DNA from 3 places in the Streptomyces longisporus genome. Region 1 is predicted to be linked to each of the others. Evidence: riboswitches for the same ligand, from Rfam matches in the RefSeq annotation. Region 1 holds a riboswitch; each other region holds the start of a gene.
What was found. A riboswitch is a leader RNA that binds a small molecule or an ion and turns the genes downstream of it on or off. The one in region 1 is predicted to bind S-adenosylmethionine.

Region 1 (6,346 bases):
CGCTCAGAAAGCAACTAACCGCCGTCACCTCGCGAAGGGCCCCTCCCATGACCTCCACCGCACCCGCCGCGACCCTCACCGTAGAGAAGGTCGGCGGCCGCATCGGCGCCGTCGTCTCCGGTGTCCGCCTCGGCGGCGACCTCCCCGAGCCCGTCGTCGCCGCGATCCGTGCCGCGATCCTGGAACACAAGGTCGTCTTCTTCCGCGGCCAGCACCATCTCGACGCCGACAGCCACGAGGCGTTCGGCCGGCTCCTCGGCGAGCCCGTCGCCCACCCCACCGTCCCTTCCGTCGACGGCAAGTACGCCTTCGGCGTCGACAACGACCACGGCGGCCGCGCCAACCAGTGGCACTCCGACGTGACGTTCGTGCCCGCCTACCCCGCCTTCTCGATCCTGCGCGCCGAAGTCGTCCCCCCGTACGGCGGCAACACCCTGTGGGGCAACACGGCCGCCGCCTACGCCGAACTCCCTGACGCCCTCAAGCTGTTGGCGGACAACCTGCGGGCCGAGCACACCAACGACTACGACTACGCGGAGGCGCGCCCCGAGGCCCGCGCCGGCGAACTGGAGCAGCACCGCAAGGTGTTCACCTCCACGAAGTTCCGCACCGACCACCCGGTGGTCCGCGTGCACCCGGAGACCGGCGAGCGCACCCTGGTGCTGGGCAGCTTCGTCAAGCGCCTGGTCGGCCTGCGCGGCCCGGACTCGCGGGCGATCATCGGCGTCCTCCAGTCGCACGTCGAGCGCCCGGAGAACACCGTCCGCTGGCAGTGGCGCTCCGGCGACGTCGCCGTCTGGGACAACCGGGCCACCCAGCACTACGGCGTCGACGACTCCGGCGACCATGCGCGCACCCTGCGCCGCGTCACCATCGACGGCGACGTGCCGGTGGGCGTGGACGGCCGCCGCTCGGTACTCCTGGAGCCGACGTCGGTGCCGGAGCCGACGTACGGGATCGCGTCCGGTGCCTCCACGGACGGCAAGGTCGCCGAGGAGGACATCAGCGTGCCCGCATGACGTCACGCGGAGAAGCAGGCCGGCGGAGAGGAAAGATCACTACTGTGTCCGTGTGCTGTCATACGACGAACTGACCCCGCCGGAACGTGAGTTGTGGGACGTGTTCCCCGAAGGGCGCCGCGTGGACCTGCGGTCCGGTGTGGCCGAGGACGACCGGGTGGCCGACGGCGGGGAGTGGGGGGCCGGGCGTACCGTCCGGGCCGAAGTGATCGTCGCGCTGCTGCTCGGTGCGCACTCCGTGCAGCCCGGCGCGGTGGGCGCCCTGGCGCTTGCGGGCGCGCGGATAACCGGCCGGATCAACCTGGCCGGTGCGCGGATCGATCACCCCCTCTGGATCGAGGACTGCTGGTTCGAGCAGGACGTCAGCCTCTTCGGGGCCGAGACCCGCACCGTCGCGCTCACCCGCAGCCGGGTGCCCGGGCTCGAAGCCGGGTCGGCCCGCATCGAGGGACGTCTCGACCTGCTGGGGTCGATCGTGGAGGCCGGCCCGGTCTCCGCCTTCCACCGGGAGCTCAGTGCCCTGTCGCTCACCCACGCGCACGTGACCGGCGGAGTGAACCTCAACAAGGCCCGACTGCTCGCCCCCGAGGGGTGGGCCCTGTCCGCCGGCGGCCTGGTCACGGACGGAGGCCTCTTCTGCGGGGGCGGCTTCGTCGCGCACGGTGAAGTGCGGCTGCTGGGCGCGCAGTTGCCGGGCGGGCTGTTCATGCAGGGCGCGCAGCTGGAGCGCCCCGGCCCGCGCGGCGTGGCCCTCGCCCTGGACAACGCGGTGGCCTCGACGCTGGAGTTCTCCCGGGGCTTCACCGCGAACGGCACCGTGCGTCTGCGCGGTACCCGGGTCTCGGACAACGTGACCTTCCAGGGAGCCGTCCTGAACGGGCCTCCCGGCGGTGACGGCCCGGCCCTGCTGTGTGCGCTCATGCAGGCCGTCGACTTCGACCTCACCCTCGCCCGCCAGCCGTCCCAGGCGGTGGACCTGCGGGGCGCGCAGGTGTCGTACCTCCACGACAACGAGCACAGCTGGCCGCAGACGGTGGAGCTGGACGGCTTCGTCTACGGCTCCATCAAGGTGACGGTGGCGGGCGAGCGGCGGGAGGCGGTGGGGTGGCCGGGCTCCGTGGCGCACCGCATGCGGTGGATAGGACGCAGCCCCGGCTACAGCCCCCAGCCGTACGAGCAGTTGGCGAGCTGGTACCGCACGGCGGGCCACGACGACGACGCCCGCCGGGTGCTGCTGGCCAAGCAGCGGCACCGGCGGCGCACGTTGCGGCCGGCGGCCCGCGCATGGGGGCACTTGCTGGACGTGACCGTGGGCTACGGCTACCGGCCCTGGCTGGCGGGCATCTGGCTGCTCGTGCTGACCCTGCTGGGCACCCTGACGTTCGGCGCTCACAGCCCCACACGGGTGCAGGCGGGCGAGGGGCCCCGGTTCCAGCCGCTCGTCTACACACTCGACCTGTTGATCCCGATCGGCGGTCTGGGCCAGCGCACCACCTGGTACTGGACGAGCGGCACCCTCCAGTGGCTGGCCTATCTGCTGATCGCCTTCGGCTGGGTGCTGACGACGGCCGTCATCGCGGGCGTGACCCGCGCCCTGCAGAAGAACTGACCGATCAGAGGCAGGGGCGTGTCCACTGCGCTGTCCGCATTGCGGGACGGCCCTCTTGACGTGGCTCCGAGGCGGACCGACACTCCAGAGGAGAATCCTAGTGAATAGGTAGGGAAACGCATGGGGCGCCTTGAGCCGGTCACCGTCCGAGTGATCCGTCGGCCTCTCCTCACCTCCCGCCGTCACATCGATCTGCAGCGTGTCTGCAGTGCGATCAGCCCCCAGGGCTGAGTTCGCCCGACGTCGCTTCCGCCGCGCGTACGTCCGCGCCCTCTCCCGGGGAGACCCATGTCCGTCACACCGCTGGCCGCCCACACCTCCGCCCAGCCCGCCCCCGCCTTCCGCGGCCGGATCGGCAGCGACGCCCGCAGCGGCCACTACGCCGTACCGGGCCGCTACCGCCTCCATCTGTCGACCGCGTGTCCCGACGGCCTGCGCATCGCCGTCATCCACAGCCTGCTCGGCCTGGACACCGTCTGTCCGGCGACCTTCCTGCCCGCCGTGCCCGACACCCCCGAAGGCGGCCACTGCGCCCTGCGCCCGCTGTACGAGGCGAGCGCGCACCACTACACCGGACCGGCCGTCGCGCCCGTGCTCAGCGACGACTGGTCCGGACGGATCGTCAGCACACACGTCCCGGACATCATGCGCGACCTCGCCCGCCGCTTCGGCGGCGACCGCCCCTCGCCCTACCCGTGCGGCGCGGAGTCGGAGATCGAGGCCGTCGAGCGGATGTGCGCGCAGGGCATCGAGGACGCCGCGCAGCGCGCCGGATCGGCCGGCGGTGAGGAATCCGAGCGCGCGGCGGCGCTCGAGACGCTGCTCGAAACGCTCGGTGCGCTGGAGCGGTGGCTGGTCGGGCGGACGTATATGATCCGCGACGAAATCACGGCCGCGGACGTCGAGTTGTGGGTCGCGCTGGTCCAACTCGACACCGTGCACCGCAACCACCTGGACGCCGGTGCGGTCCAGCGGATCGCCGGTCATCCCACCCTGTGGGCCTACGCCCGCCGGCTGGCCGCCCATCCGGCCTTCGGCGCCCATCTCGACCTGGACGGCATCGCCCGGCGCCACCACGCGCGTTGCCAGGGTCTGGAGGCCGCCGGAGCCGCCGTCCAGATCCTGGACTGGGCGGCCCATGCATCCGACGGAAACGGGACAGTGGCGCAGGTCAACAGGGATTGAGTCGTTCCACACAGTGGACCGGCGTTGACATTCCTTCGGGCAATTGTTTTAACTACGAACCAGAACGGTCATGAGTGTCAGCGACAAGCCCTGGCTGGCTGACCGGCAACCCTCGCTCCGCGGTGGGGTGCCCCAGGTGACGACCGGACCGGATGACGTTTCGGTAAGCGCGAGGCCCACAAGGGCCGGAACAGTGATGGTGACGCCATGTACGCAGCTCCCAGGACGGCCGCACGCCGCCCTCAGGGCTGCGTACAGCCGTACGCGAACCTGCTGAACCTGTTCGCCGCCGACCGTGCCGTCGATCTGCTCCGTGTGAACAGCGCACTGTGTACCGCACCGGGCTGTGCCCGCTGTCGGGGCTGACACCTCCCCACAGCCCTCGCACCCCCTGACGAACACCGCCCGCGCGGTGTGCCGTTGTCCTCCCCGCCCCCGGTGCCCCTGTACACCCGTGCGCTGAGCGAGCCGCTCCCGCGCACGGCTGCCGCGGCCTGTGGGGTGTCCGACTCCGCCGGAGCCCACCATGAGTGAACCCCCTGGCGCCACCGTCGCCCTCGCCGATGCGCCGCCCGCCGACGAACAGTCAAAGCCCCTCGCCGCACAGCGGGTTCTGCCGCTGCGCAGGCCGGGACGCTGGATCGCCACCGCCGTCGTCCTGATCCTCGCGGCCCAGTTCGTGCACGGCCTGACGACCAACCCGTTCTACCAGTGGGACCGCTTCGGCTACTGGTTCCTGCGGCCCAACATACTCGACGGTCTGCTCATCACCCTCGAAGTCGCCGCCTACAGCGCGGTGTTGGGCCTGGCCGGCGGTATCGTCCTCGCTCTGGCCCGGCTCTCGAAGAGTCCGGTGCTGCGGGCCGTCAGCTGGACCTACATCTGGGCGCTGCGCTCCATCCCGCTCATCGTGGTGCTGCTCTTCCTCTACAACTTCAGCGCCCTGTACAAGACGTTGAGCGTCGGCGTCCCCTTCGGACCGGCCTTCCTCTCCTTCGACGAGTCCAAGCTCGCCACCGACATGGTCGTCGCCGTCATCGGCCTCAGCCTCAACGAGGCGGCCTACGCGGCCGAGGTCGTCCGCGGCGGCATCCTCTCCGTCGACCAGGGCCAGCACGAGGCGGCTGCGGCCCTGGGCCTGCCGAAGAGCTACCAGTTCACGAAGATCGTCTTCCCGCAGGCGCTGCGCTCGATCACCCCGAACTACGTCAACCAGCTCATCGGCCTGATCAAGAGCACCTCGCTGGTCTTCTACGTCTCGCTGCTCGACCTGTTCGGCACCGCGCAGTCCATGGGCTCCACCTACCCCGGCGACATCGTGCCGCTGCTGCTGGTCGCCACCGTCTGGTACCTGATCCTGACCAGCGTCGTCTCCGTCATCCAGTTCTACGTCGAGCGGTACTACGCCCGGGGCGCCACCCGCTCCCTGCCGCCGACGCCGTTGCAGAAGCTCCGCACCGGTCTGACCGACCTGCGAGCCCGTATCCGCAGGGAGGCCGCCGTATGAGCGCGAAGACCCTCGAGGCGCTGGCCGGCGTCGAGGCCGCCACCGTAGAGGTGCACGACGTGCACAAGTGGTACGGCGCCCACCGCGTCCTGAACGGCATCGACCTGACGGTGCGACCGGGCGAGGTGACCGTGATCCTCGGCCCGTCCGGCTCCGGCAAGTCCACCCTGCTGCGGGTCGTCAACCACCTGGAGAAGCCCGAGATCGGCCACGTCAGCATCAACGGCGAACTGATCGGGGTGAAGCGGCACGGCGAGCGCCTGAAGGAGCTCAGTGAGCGGGCCATCCTCACCCAGCGCGGCCGCATCGGTTTCGTCTTCCAGAACTTCAACCTCTTCCCGCACCTGACGGTCCTGGACAACGTGGCCGCCGCCCCGGTCGCCACCGGCAGGCTCAACAAGCCCGAAGCGCAGGACCTCGCCCGCGAGCTGCTCGGCCGGGTGGGCCTCGCCGACAAGACCGGCGCCTACCCGCGCCAGCTCTCCGGCGGCCAGCAGCAACGCGTCGCCATCGCCCGCGCCCTCGCCCTGCGCCCCGGCGTCATCCTCTTCGACGAGCCCACCTCCGCCCTCGACCCCGAACTCGTCGGCGAGGTCCTCGCCGTCATCAAGGACCTGGCGACCAGCGGCACCACGCTCGTCATCGTCACCCATGAGATCGGCTTCGCCCGCGAGATCGCCGACCGGGTCGTCTTCATCGACGGCGGACGGATCGTCGAACAGGGCCCGCCCTCCGAGGTCCTCGACAAGCCGCAGCACGAGCGAACCAGGGACTTCCTCAGCAAGGTCCTCTGACCCCCCTGACGCACTGGCGCGCCGCACGACTTCCCCCCACGCCACACCTCCTCACCCTCTCAGCGACAAGGAACGGCCATGTCTGTCCACTTCACCCGACGCAGCCTGATCCGCGGCATCACCGCGGCGACCGCGGTCGCCTCCCTCGCCACCGGGCTCGCCGCCTGCGGTGGGAACAGCGACGCGGCCACCACGACCGCCGCGGACGGGACCGTGGCCGTCGGACAGCTCT
Region 2 (6,346 bases), on a different contig from region 1:
TCGTCAACATGAACACCAACGAGCCGCTGCGTGCCTCCGACGTCGCGGTCGGCTCGCTCACCTTCGCCAAGCCCGAGGGCCTGGAGGAGCACGACGAGAACTTCCAGACCGAGATCGCCAAGGCGGCCCTGATGATCGTCCGGATCCAGCCGGACAACATCAAGGACAAGCGCGAGCTCGAGTGGTCGCACGAGGGCATCGTCGCGTACTCGAAGATCTGCACCCACGTCGGTTGCCCGATCTCGCTGTACGAGCAGCAGACGCACCACGTGCTGTGCCCCTGCCACCAGTCCACCTTCGACCTGTCCGACGGCGCCCGGGTGATCTTCGGCCCCGCCGGTCACGCCCTGCCGCAGCTGCGCATCGGCGTGAACGACCAGGGCTACCTCGAGGCGCTCGGCGACTTCGAAGAGCCCGTCGGTCCTGCATTCTGGGAGCGCGGATGAGCACCAACGAGAACACCGAGTCCCGGCGCGGCAAAGCGCCGGCCGGCGAGCGCGTCGCCGACTGGGCCGACGGCCGGCTGGGGATCTACTCCCTGGCCAAGACCAACATGCGCAAGATCTTCCCCGACCACTGGTCGTTCATGTTGGGCGAAGTGTGCATGTACAGCTTCATCATCCTCATCCTCACGGGTGTGTATCTGACGCTGTTCTTCCACCCGTCGATGAACGAGGTGGAGTACCACGGCAGCTACATCCCGCTGCAGGGCCAGATGATGTCCGAGGCGTTCAACTCGACCCTGCACATCTCCTTCGATGTGCGCGGTGGTCTGCTGATCCGGCAGATCCACCACTGGGCCGCGCTGATCTTCCTCGCGGGCATGTTCGTGCACATGATGCGTGTGTTCTTCACCGGCGCGTTCCGCAAGCCGCGTGAGGTCAACTGGATCTTCGGCTTCCTGCTGCTCGTCCTGGGCATGTTCACCGGCTTCACCGGTTACTCGCTCCCGGACGACCTGCTCTCCGGCACCGGTGTCCGCTTCATGGAGGGCGCGATCCTGTCCGTGCCGATCGTCGGTACGTACCTGTCGATGTTCCTCTTCGGCGGCGAGTTCCCGGGCGGCGACTTCGTGGCCCGGTTCTACTCGGTCCACATCCTGCTGCTGCCGGGCATCATGCTCGGCCTGATGGTGGGCCACCTGATCCTGGTCTTCTACCACAAGCACACGCAGTTCGCGGGCCCCGGCAAGACGAACAACAACGTCGTCGGCATGCCCCTGCTGCCCGTGTACATGGCGAAGGCCGGCGGCTTCTTCTTCCTGGTCTTCGGCGTCATCACGGCCATCGCGGCGATCGCCTCGATCAACCCGATCTGGGCCATGGGCCCCTACCGTCCGGACCAGGTGTCCACCGGCGCCCAGCCCGACTGGTACATGGGCTTCTCCGAGGGCCTGATCCGTACGATGCCGGGCTGGGAGATCAACCTCTGGGGCCACACGCTCGTCCTGGGCGTGTTCATCCCGCTGGTGATCTTCCCGCTGGTCCTGGTCGCGATCGCGGTCTACCCGTTCATCGAGTCCTGGGTCACCGGCGACAAGCGCGAGCACCACATCCTGGACCGTCCGCGCAACGCCCCGACGCGTACCGCGTTCGGCGCCGCGTGGATCTCCTGGTACTTCGTGCTGATGATCGGTGGCGGCAACGACCTGTGGGCCACGCACTTCCACCTGTCGATCAACGCGATCACCTGGTTCGTGCGCGTCGGCTTCTTCGTCGTGCCGGTCCTCGTGTTCCTCGCCACCAAGCGGATCTGCCTCGGCCTCCAGCGCCGCGACAAGGACAAGGTGCTGCACGGCCGCGAGTCGGGCATCATCAAGCGCCTGCCGCACGGTGAGTTCATCGAGGTGCACGAGCCGCTCAGCCAGGACGCCCTGCACACCCTCACGGCGCACGAGCAGTACAAGCCGGCCCAGATCGGCCCGACGGTCGACGAGAACGGCGTCGAGCGCAAGGTCAAGGGCTCCGAGCGACTGCGCGCCAAGCTCAGCGAGGCGTACTACGGCGAGGAGTCCCAGATTCCGAAGCCCACCGTCGAGGAGTACAGGGAGATCACGAGCGGCCACGGCCACCACTGATCGCTGCGGCTCGCCACGCCACGGCAAGGGCCCCCGTCCGGTCTTCGGACGGGGGCCCTTTTCCATGCCCTGAGCTGGATAGGGTGGCCTCACACTCGTTTTCTTCTTCTACGACGACCAGGAGCGGCCTCATGAGCGCTGTGACCCCCGCTGGAGGCGACACCGCGGCGGGCCGTTCCTGGCCCCGGCTGCTGAACGGCCTGCTGGACGGCCACGACCTCAGCGCCGACGACACCGCCTGGGCGATGGACCTGATCATGCGCGGTGAGGCGACCGACGCCCAGATCGCCGGGTTCGCGGTGGCGCTGCGCGCCAAGGGCGAGACCGTCGAGGAGATCACCGGGCTGGTCCGCACGATGTACGAGCACGCGAACGTGATCGAGGTGCCGGGACGGACCGTCGACATCGTCGGTACGGGCGGCGACGGCGCGAAGACGGTGAACATCTCCACGATGTCGGCGATCGTCATCGCGGGCACGGGCGCAAAAGTCGTCAAGCACGGCAACCGGGCCGCCTCCTCGGCGTCCGGGGCCTCGGACGTGCTGGAGAAGCTGGGCGTCAATCTGGAACTGACGCCGAAGCGGGTGGCGGAGGTCGCGGAGGAAGCCGGCATCACGTTCTGCTTCGCCATCAAGTTCCATCCGGCGCTGCGTCATGTGGCCGCCGCACGAGGGCAGTTGGGCATTCGGACGACCTTCAACGCCCTCGGTCCGCTGACCAACCCGGCGAAGGTGAAGGCACAGGCGGTGGGTGTCGCAGACCCGCGCCTGGCGCCACTCATCGCCGGCGTCCTCGCCGAGCGCGGCAACTCCTCCCTCGTCTTCCGCGGCGACGACGGCTTCGACGAGCTGACGACGACGGCCACCTCACGCGTCTGGGTCGTCCGGGACGGCAAGGTCACCGAGGAGACCTTCGACCCCCGTGACGTCGGCATCGAGCTGGTTCCGGTGGAGGCCCTGCGCGGCGCCGACCCGTCGTACAACGCGGAGGTCGCCCGCAGGCTCCTCGACGGCGAGAAGGGCCCGGTGCGGGACGCCGTACTGCTGAACTCGGCGGCCGCGCTCGTCGCCCTCGACCCGGGCCCCGGGACGCTGGCCGAGCAGATCCGGGCCGGCATGGACAAGGCGGCGCAGTCGATCGACTCCGGCGCGGCCAAGCGGGCGCTGGAGCGCTGGGTGGCGGCCAGCAACGCATAGCAGGGCAGTGCGGTCCCGCAATGCGGACACGAGTTGCGGGACCGCGATCACTTCACGTACGTTCCTGTCCAGGTCATGAGTGACAGTCATGAGGCCCCGGCCGACTGTCCGGCAACCCTCCGTCCGTGGCGGGGTGCCCCGGGTGAAGACCAGGCCGTAGGCAGCGAGGTCTACGGCAAGCGCGGACCCCTCGAGCAACCAGGGGTCCTGGTCGTCGAGGAGCCTTCCGTGAGCAAGCGAATGCGATAGGGCCGCAGAGCCCCGCCTCCGCATCCCCTTTTCTTCTTCACGCCCCTGCTGGAGCGCCACCGCTCGCGGGGCGAATTCCACCTGCCCACACGGGAGTTCCGCCATGTCTGTCTCCACCGCTGCCGCCGCCACCTCGGTTTGTGCCCCGCTGCCCGTTCTGGGGCGGGATGTCACCGTCCCGCTCGTCACGGGCGGCGAAGTCACCTATGCGGCGCTCGACTACGCGGCCAGCGCGCCCGCCCTGCAGCGCGTGTGGGACGACGTTGCGGCCTACGCGCCCTACTACGGCAGCGTCCACCGCGGCGCCGGCTATCTCTCCCAGCTGTCGACCGACCTCTTCGAGAACGCCCGCAGGACCGTCGCCGAGTTCCTCGACTGCCGCGCCGACGACCAGCTGATCTTCACCCGGTCGACCACGGACTCCCTCAACCTGCTGGCGCGGGCCCTCCCGGCCGACTGCCAGGTCTTCGTCTTCGAGACCGAGCACCACGCCAGCCTGCTGCCCTGGAAGGACGCCCGGGTCACCTACCTCAACGCCCCGCGCACCCCGCAGCAGGCCGTCGAGACGCTGGAGAAGGCCCTCGCCGGCCGTACTGTGTCCGTTGAAGGGAGCCATGGCCCGGCCCTGGTCTGCGTCACCGGCGCCTCGAACGTCACCGGTGAGCTGTGGCCCGTACGCGAGCTCGCGGCGGCGGCCCATGCGCACGGCGCCCGTATCGTCCTGGACGCCGCCCAGCTCGCCCCGCACCACCCGGTCTCCGTGCAGGACCTCGACGTCGACTGGGTCGCCTTCTCCGGCCACAAGCTGTACGCGCCCTTCGGCTCCGGCGTGCTGGCCGGCCGCGCCGACTGGCTGCAGGCCGCCGACCCCTACCTCGCGGGTGGCGGCGCCAGCCGCAAGGTCACCCGGCGCGAGGACGGCGGCGTGGACGTGGAGTGGCACGACAGCGCCGCCCGCCACGAGGCCGGCTCCCCGAACGTGATCGGCGCCTACTCCATCGCGTCGGCCTGCAAGGCGCTCACCGAGGCCGGCTTCGACGCCCTGGTCGCCCGTGAGCAGCACCTGATCGAGAAGGTCAGGGCGGGCCTGGCGGAGGTCCCGCAGGTGAAGGTGCTCTCCCTCTTCGGCGACGACGCCCCCCGGGTCGGCGTGATCTCCTTCGTCGTCGAGGGCTGGAACAGCTCGCACTTCGCCGCCGCGCTCTCCGCCGAGTACGGCATCGGCGTCCGCGACGGTCTCTTCTGCGCCCACCCGCTGGTCCGCACCCTCCTGGGCAGTGACCCGCAGACCCAGGGCGAGTGCGGCGCCCCCGAGGCCGCCCCCGGCGAGAAGTCCCTCAACGCCATCCGCGTCAGCTTCGGCGCCGGCACCCCCGACGAACACGTCGAGCGCTTCGTCACCGCCGTGCAGGAACTGGTGGCGGACGGCGCCAAGTGGCAGTACCGCACGGAGGACGGCCGCTGCGTCCCGGCGGTGTGAGCAGCGGCTCTCGCCTCCCCGCAGACGCCTGGGCGGCCCTCAGGAATCCAGCCCGATGGCGAAAGCCGCCTCCAGATCGTGCTGCGAGTACGTACGAAACGCGACGTGTGTATCCGTCGCCTCGACACCGGGGATCTTGCTGATGCTGCCAGGAATCACATCAGCAAGATCCTCGTGCTGCTTCACCCGCACCATCGCGATCAGGTCATACGTTCCGGTCACGGAAAAGACTTCACTCACGCTCTCCAGCGAAGCGATCCGCTCCGCGATCTCGGGGATCCGGTCCACGCTGGTCTTGATGAGGACGATCGCGGTGATCACGGCTGGTTCTCTCCCTCGGGGGCCGTTGCTGGGGCGGACTTCACTCTAGTCGTACGGCCGAATCGGACCCAGGCGTAGACGAAGCCCAGGCCGAAGCCCACCAGGTGGGCCAGATAGGCCACCCCCGGTCCCGTCGCCGCGTGCCCGGCCGCCAGCCACTGCAGGGCCGCCCAGAAGGGCAGCACGATCCAGGCGGGGAAGCGCAGGGGCAGGAAGAAGAGGAACGGCAGGAGACTGGTCACCCGCGCCCCGGGGAACAGGTACAGAAACGCGCCGAGGACCGCCGAGATCGCCCCGGACGCGCCGACCAGGGACTGCTGGGACGTGGCATTGGCCGCCGCGTACCCCAGCAGGGCGAGGTAGCCGCAGCCGACGTAGAAGAGCGTGAACTGGACGCGGCCCATCCGTTCCTCGGTCATCGCCCCGAAGACGTAGAGGAAGAGCATGTTGCCGAGCAGGTGCACCCAGCTGCCGTGCACGAACAGGGCCGTGGCGGGGGTCAGGGCGGCCCTGGGGGAGCCCTGGAACAGCTCGGCCGGGACGACTCCCCAGCGATGGAAGTAGGCGCGCTGGGCGGCGAGCAGCGCCTCGCCGGAACCGTGGACCGGATTGAGGCCGGCTGCGGGGCCGGTGACGAAGAGCAGACAGCACAGGGCGATCAGCGTGTGCGTCATGGGCGCCGAGGGGCGCCGGATCGCTCTGCCGACGGTCGCGCTCCACTTGCCGATCATGAACACAGAGCATGACGTAACAGGACGCAGTCGCACAGACCGCCTCGCCGCCGTGGACGGACGGGCGGCGAGTCCGTGCCAGGCCGTAGGGTTACGAGCCACACGCCCGGGGAAGCTCGGGCGTCACTGACAATAGAAGGCCTAGAAGGAAAGAGCACAGGCACGATGACGGTTCCCCTGCCGACCGCCACGACGCGGTGGCGCTGCACCCTCTGCGGCAACCTCACGCGTTTCGACGTGACCCGCTCGTCGAAGGTCGTCGAGTACGTCCACCTCGATCTGGCCGGTGAGC
Region 3 (6,346 bases), on a different contig from region 1:
GGAGTCGCCGCGGTCCGCGCCGAACTCCCCGGTTTCCTCGACCGCATCGGCGCCTGGCAGGGCACCTGGATCGAGGAGAAGGGCCGCGCCGTCGCGGTCCACACCCGCCGCGCGGCGGACCCGCAGGCCGCCTTCGAGGCCCTGCGCGCCCCCCTCACCGACCTCGCCACCCGCCACGGCCTGATCGTCGAACCCGGCCGCCTGGTCCTCGAACTGCGCCCCCCGGGCATGGACAAGGGAGTGGCCCTCCTGGAGTACGTCCGCGAGATCGACGCCTCGGCGGTCCTCTACGCCGGCGACGACCTCGGCGACCTCCCCGCCTTCGCAGCCGTCGACAAACTCCGCTCCGACGGCACCCCCGGCCTCCTCGTCTGCAGCGGCAGCGACGAGGTCACGGAACTACGGGAACGAGCGGACCTGGTGGTGGACGGCCCGCAGGGGGTCGTACGCCTACTACGGGGCCTGGCGGCGCAGCTCGGCCTTTCAGCCCGTCCGGCGTTTGAGGACAAGGCCCCTTAAGGGCCGAAAAGCGGGGGTCTGGGGGCGCAGCCCCCAGGCTCAGCCGCGCAACGCCTCCAATTGCTCGACGAACCACTGCGCCGGCGGCAACGCCGTGGCCGCGGCAGCAAGCCGCTTCGACCGCTCGGCCCGCTCAGCCGCCGGCAGGCACAGCGCGGCGTGCAGCGCCTCCGCCGTCCCGATCACGTCGTACGGGTTCACCGTGATCGCGTCCTCGCCCAGCTCGGCGTGGGCACCCGCCTCCCGCGACAGCACCAGCGCGCACCCCTCGTCGGAGACGACCGGCACCTCCTTCGCGACCAGGTTCATGCCGTCCCGGATCGGGTTGACGAGGGCCACGTCGGCCAGCCGGTAGGCGGCCAGCGAACGCGCGAAGTCGTCCTTGACGTGCAGCACGACCGGGGTCCAACCAGGCGTCCCGAAGCGGGAGTTGATCTCCTGGGCCACCCGCTGCACCTCGGCCGTGTAGTCGCGGTACACGGCGAGGTCCTGCCGGGAGGGATAGGCGAACGCCACGTGCACGACCCGCTCCCGCCACTCGGGGTGGTCCTCCAGCAGCTGCCGGTACGCCAGCAGCCCGCGCACGATGTTCTTCGACAGCTCGGTGCGGTCGACCCGCACGACCGTCCTGCGCCCGGCGCCGATCTCCTCCCGCAGTGCGGCCATCCGCTCGGCCACATCGGCCTCGTGCGAGCGCTTGCGCAGGAAGTCGGCGTCCGCGCCGAGGCCGTGCACGCCGATCGCCGTGCCCCCGAGGCCGCCCACCACCGCCGTGGCGCACGCCGTGAACGCGTCCGCCCAGCGCCGGGTCAAAAAGCCCAGCCGGTCGGCGCCCAGCATGCCGTTCAGGAGCCGCTCGGCGATGTCGTCCGGCAGCATCCGGAAGTAGTCCACCGGCGCCCACGGCGTGTGCGAGAAGTGCCCGATGCGCAGATCGGGACGGAGCTCGCGGAGCATGCCCGGCACCAGACACAGGTGGTAGTCCTGCACCAGCACCGCCGCGCCCTCGGCCGCCTCCTGGGCCAGCGCCTCGGCGAAGGCCCGGTTGTAGGTCTCGTACGACGCCCACTGCCGCCGGAACTCCGCGTCGAAGACCGGCTCCAGGGGCGTCTGGTACAGCATGTGGTGGACGAACCACAGCACCGAGTTCGCGATGCCGTTGTACGCGTCGGCGTGCACGTCGGCCGGGATGTCGAGCATCCGCACCCCGTCCTCGCCGACCCCGCGCCGTACCGCCTCGCGGTCGCCGTCGGACAGCGCCGAGCACACCCACAGGGCGTCCGCGTCGGGCCCGATCGCGGAGAGGCCGGAGACCAGCCCGCCGCCGCCGCGCCTGGCGGCCAGCGAGCCGTCCTCCTGCACTTCGTACGAGACCGGGCCGCGGTTGGACGCGACCAGCACCTGATGACCAGCGCCGTACGTGGAAGCCATACGCCTCAACCTAGCCCGGCCCGTAAACGCTCAAACGTACGTCTGCGCTCTGCGGGTGGACCGTATACACCGGCTGCAGCGCGTAACGCGCCGCCTCAGGCGACCTTGCGCGACGCGTACTCCGCGATCTCCACCATCGGCGGCCGCTCCTCCGTGTCCACGGAGTAGGTGCGCGGCTCGAAGCCGTCCTCGCCCCGTTCGAACTGGGTGAGGGAGGGACGGATGAGATGGCCGCGGGCCAGTCTCAGCTGTGCCGTGCGGTAGATCGCGGCGGACATCCGGCCCAGCGCCTGCCCGTCCTGATGGCGGTGCTTGCGCACCCCGACGTCCACCTGGGCGAGCGCGTCGAGGCCCACCAGGTGCAGGGCGTCCACCAGCATGCCCAGCTCGACGCCGTACCCGACGGGGAACGGCAGCTGTTCCAGCAGGCTGCGCCGGGCCGCGTACTCGCCGCCGAGCGGCTGCACGAAGCCCGCCAGCTGCGGCCAGTGCATGTTCAGCAGCGGACGCGCCATCAGCTCGGTGACCCGGCCGCCCTGGCCCTGCGCGCCGGCCAGCGGACGGTCGTACATGCCCTTGACCAGGTCGACCCCCGGCTCGGTGAGCAGCGGGCCGACGATCCCGGAGACGAAGTCGGAGGAGAACTCCTTCAGGTCGGCGTCGATGAAGCAGACGATGTCCCCGCCGGTGACCAGGAGCGAGCGCCACAGCACCTCGCCCTTGCCGGGGACGGTCGGGATGCGGGGCAGGATGTCGTCACGGTGGACGACCTTGGCCCCGGCCGCCGCGGCGACCTCGGACGTGCGGTCGGTGGACCCCGAGTCGACGACGACGATCTCGTCGACGAGCGGAACCTGCTGCATCAGGTCGTGACGGATGATCGCGACGATGTCGCCGACCGTCTCCTCCTCGTTGAGCGCGGGCAGCACGACGCTGACCGACTGCCCGGTGCGCTGCTTGGCGGCGAGGATCTGGTGGAGAGGGCGGTCGGTCAGGGACCAGGAGCGGGTGCTCAGCCAGCGCTCGACTTCTTCCAGCACGTAGGCGGCTCCTCTGCGTTCTCTCGGCGAAAACCGGATCACCGTGTGATCCATCTCGCGGTTCGGACGACTATCTCAACTGTCCTGGCCTTCGGTTACAGTCTTGAACAACGCTGGTGACCATCGCATGTCGGGGGTCGCCCGGCGTTGAACGAGTTGAACAACCGAATACCGCTCATCCAGAGGGGCAGAGGGATACGGCCCGATGAAGCCCCGGCAACCCTCCAGCCGGTCTCGTACCGATCGATGCCGATCGTTCCGCGAGGCTCCCGGCTAGGGAAGGTGCCAAATCCGTCTCACGGCGAGATGCGTCGTGAGGAAGATGAGGAGAAAGGGCCTCGCCTCACATGGCTGCGCAGACTGTTGCAAGCACCACCGACTCCACGACCGTCGACCTCGGTCCCGCTGCGGCGCTCTCCTGCCGCGAGTGCGGTCACCAGGTGCCTCTCGGCCCGGTCTTCGCCTGCGAGGAGTGTTTCGGCCCGCTCGAGATCGCCTACGACTTCTCGGCCTACGACACCGAGGAACTCCGCAAGCAGATCGAGGCGGGTCCCGCGAACATCTGGCGTTACGCGCCCCTGCTGCCCGTTCCGGCGGACGTGGCGGACAAGCCCAACATCAACCCCGGTTGGACCAAGCTCGTCAAGGCCGACAACCTCGCCCGCGAGCTGGGCGTCGACGCCGGCAAGCTGTTCGTGAAGGACGACTCCGGCAACCCGACGCACTCCTTCAAGGACCGGGTCGTCGCCCAGGCCATCGAGGCCGCCCGCGCCTTCGACTTCACCACCCTGTCCTGCTCGTCCACCGGCAACCTGGCCGGTGCGGTGGGTGCCGCGGCCGCCCGCGCCGGCTTCCGTTCCTGCGTGTTCATCCCGCACGACCTGGAGCAGGGCAAGGTCGTCATGGCCGCGGTCTACGGCGGCGAGCTCGTCGGCATCGAGGGCAACTACGACGACGTGAACCGCTTCTGCTCCGAGCTGATCGGCGACCCGGCCGGCGAGGGCTGGGGCTTCGTCAACGTCAACCTGCGGCCGTACTACGCGGAGGGCTCCAAGACCCTGGCGTACGAGATCTGCGAGCAGCTCGGCTGGCGGCTGCCGGACCAGCTGGTCGTGCCGATCGCCTCCGGCTCGCAGCTCACGAAGATCGACAAGGGGCTGCAGGAGCTGATCAAGCTCGGGCTCGTCGAGGACAAGCCGTACAAGATCTTCGGGGCGCAGGCCGAGGGGTGCAGCCCTGTCTCCGTCGCGTACAAGGCGGGGCACGACGTCGTACGGCCGCAGAAGCCGAACACGATCGCCAAGTCGCTGGCCATCGGCAACCCGGCGGACGGTCCGTATGTGCTGGACATCGCCCGCCGTACCGGTGGGGCCGTGGAGGACGTGAACGACGAGCAGATCGTCGATGCGATTCGGCTGCTCGCCCGGACCGAGGGCATCTTCGCGGAGACCGCCGGCGGGGTGACCGTGGGTGTGACCCGGAAGCTGATCGAGAACGGTGTTCTCGACCCGACCCTGACCACGGTCGTCCTCAATACGGGTGACGGTCTGAAGACGCTGGACGCGGTGGCCGGTACCGGGCTCACCGCGACGATTCGCCCGAGCCTTGAGTCGTTCCGTGAGGCCGGCCTCGCCTAGTCGCGTAGCCCGCGCCCCCCCATCCCTGACCGGAGGTTTTCATCGTGAGCGTGAACGTTCGTATCCCCACCATCCTGCGCACCTACACCGGCGGGCAGGCCGAGGTGACTGCCGAAGGCGGCACCCTCGGCGAGGTCATCGCCGATCTGGAGAAGAACCACACCGGGATCGCCGCCCGGGTTCTCGACGACCAGGGCAAGCTGCGACGGTTCGTCAACGTGTACGTGAACGACGACGATGTGCGGTTCGAGCAGGGGCTGGAGACGGCGACTCCGGACGGGGCGGGCGTCTCGATCATCCCGGCCGTCGCCGGAGGCTGACCGGAAACAGGTCGGACGGCCGATTATTACCGTCGGTAACGTCGGTTACGAAGAGTTCATCGAATTGCCCCCTCCGTGAGAGAAGCGGAGGGGGCAATTCTGCATGGTTGAGCACGGTACAGTTGGGGAACCTGCTCGACTCCGCTTGCCGCATGCATATGAGTTCTTGCTTCTCGGGCAGCGAGAAGTAGCCAAAGTGTGCAGGTTTTTTGCGTCTTATGCTCCATTTATGGGGCCCGACTTGCCCTGAATTCGGGCGAATTCTCCCTAAAGTCCCGACCGGCCGTGCCCGGAATTCTCGTCCGATTGACCTGTTGCAGACGGCAGTTGGACAGATACATTCAGCCGCGGTCGACGCGTTCCGGCGCACGCCCCCAACCGTGGGGGGTGAGGTCTGACCCGGATCCGCGAAGTGTGGATCTGTGCAAGGGCCAGTAATAGGGGAGTTAGGCATGGCTCAGGGCACCGTCAAGTGGTTCAACGCGGAGAAGGGGTACGGCTTCATCGCGGTCGACGGTGGTGCGGATGTTTTCGTCCACTACAGTGCGATTCAGATGGACGGCTACCGCACCCTGGAAGAGGGTCAGCGGGTCGATTTCGAGATCTCGCAGGGCCAGAAGGGGCCGCAGGCGGACATGGTCCGTCTGGCGACCAGCTGAAGCACGCGCCGGGTTAACTGCAGCGACGTTCTTCTGTTCTTGATCGAAGGGTCCGCACCTGAGGGGGCGGGCCCTTCGGCATGCCCGGAGGACCTGGCCCGGTCCTGGACGGGTGCCGCCCGCTCCGCGGGCGCACCTTGCGCCCACCCGTCGCCCGACCACCACCCCTCAACGAGCCCGCTCCGCGGGCGCACCTTGCGCCCACCCGTCGCCCGGCCACCACCCCTCAACGAGCCCGCTCCGCGGGCGCACCTTGCACTCGGGGGGGTCGAGTGCTAATCATTGGCGTTAGCACTCTGAAGGTGAGAGTGACAAAGATGGACCGGGTCGGTGAGGCCCGCAGGCCGGGTGGGGCAAGGAACCCACGGGTCGGCGAGCCGTCCGTCGCGGGCGCGGGCGCGGTCCGAAGGAATCACCCCCAGTCCTGGAGGGACCACTTCACATGGCCAAGATCATCGCGTTCGACGAGGAGGCGCGGCGCGGCCTCGAGCGCGGCATGAACCAGCTCGCGGACGCCGTGAAGGTGACGCTCGGCCCCAAGGGCCGCAACGTCGTCCTCGAGAAGAAGTGGGGCGCCCCCACGATCACCAACGATGGTGTCTCCATCGCCAAGGAGATCGAACTCGAGGACCCGTACGAGAAGATCGGCGCCGAGCTGGTCAAGGAAGTCGCCAAGAAGACGGACGACGTCGCCGGTGACGGTACGACCACCGCGACCGTTCTCGCCCAGGCGCTCGTCA

Region 2: linked by a shared signal. The riboswitch ahead of ABD355_RS36075 (aminotransferase class V-fold PLP-dependent enzyme) and the one ahead of ABD355_RS14115 (amino acid ABC transporter permease) in region 1 are both predicted to bind S-adenosylmethionine.
Region 3: linked by a shared signal. The riboswitch ahead of thrC (threonine synthase) and the one ahead of ABD355_RS14115 (amino acid ABC transporter permease) in region 1 are both predicted to bind S-adenosylmethionine.

What each region holds. Positions count from the first base shown of each region.
Region 1 is NZ_BAAASG010000007.1:541,919-548,264, forward strand. Features, by position in the region: gene ABD355_RS14095 (TauD/TfdA dioxygenase family protein) at 48-1,019, shown strand; gene ABD355_RS14100 (oxidoreductase) at 1,072-2,628, shown strand; gene ABD355_RS14105 (putative leader peptide) at 2,749-2,859, shown strand; gene ABD355_RS14110 (glutathione S-transferase C-terminal domain-containing protein) at 2,917-3,813, shown strand; SAM riboswitch class IV at 3,880-3,989, shown strand; gene ABD355_RS14115 (amino acid ABC transporter permease) at 4,340-5,320, shown strand; gene ABD355_RS14120 (amino acid ABC transporter ATP-binding protein) at 5,317-6,114, shown strand; gene ABD355_RS14125 (transporter substrate-binding domain-containing protein) at 6,193-6,346, shown strand, end outside.
Region 2 is NZ_BAAASG010000021.1:54,283-60,628, reverse strand. Features, by position in the region: gene qcrA (cytochrome bc1 complex Rieske iron-sulfur subunit) at 1-446, shown strand, start outside; gene qcrB (cytochrome bc1 complex cytochrome b subunit) at 443-2,077, shown strand; gene trpD (anthranilate phosphoribosyltransferase) at 2,209-3,273, shown strand; SAM riboswitch class IV at 3,345-3,461, shown strand; gene ABD355_RS36075 (aminotransferase class V-fold PLP-dependent enzyme) at 3,626-5,002, shown strand; gene ABD355_RS36070 (Lrp/AsnC family transcriptional regulator) at 5,042-5,323, opposite strand; gene ABD355_RS36065 (rhomboid family intramembrane serine protease) at 5,320-6,054, opposite strand; gene ABD355_RS36060 (hypothetical protein) at 6,220-6,346, shown strand, end outside.
Region 3 is NZ_BAAASG010000005.1:138,530-144,875, forward strand. Features, by position in the region: gene otsB (trehalose-phosphatase) at 1-519, shown strand, start outside; gene ABD355_RS08895 (alpha,alpha-trehalose-phosphate synthase (UDP-forming)) at 559-1,950, opposite strand; gene ABD355_RS08900 (glucosyl-3-phosphoglycerate synthase) at 2,046-2,990, opposite strand; SAM riboswitch class I at 3,163-3,319, shown strand; gene thrC (threonine synthase) at 3,338-4,627, shown strand; gene ABD355_RS08910 (MoaD/ThiS family protein) at 4,672-4,947, shown strand; gene ABD355_RS08915 (cold-shock protein) at 5,400-5,606, shown strand; gene groL (chaperonin GroEL) at 6,049-6,346, shown strand, end outside.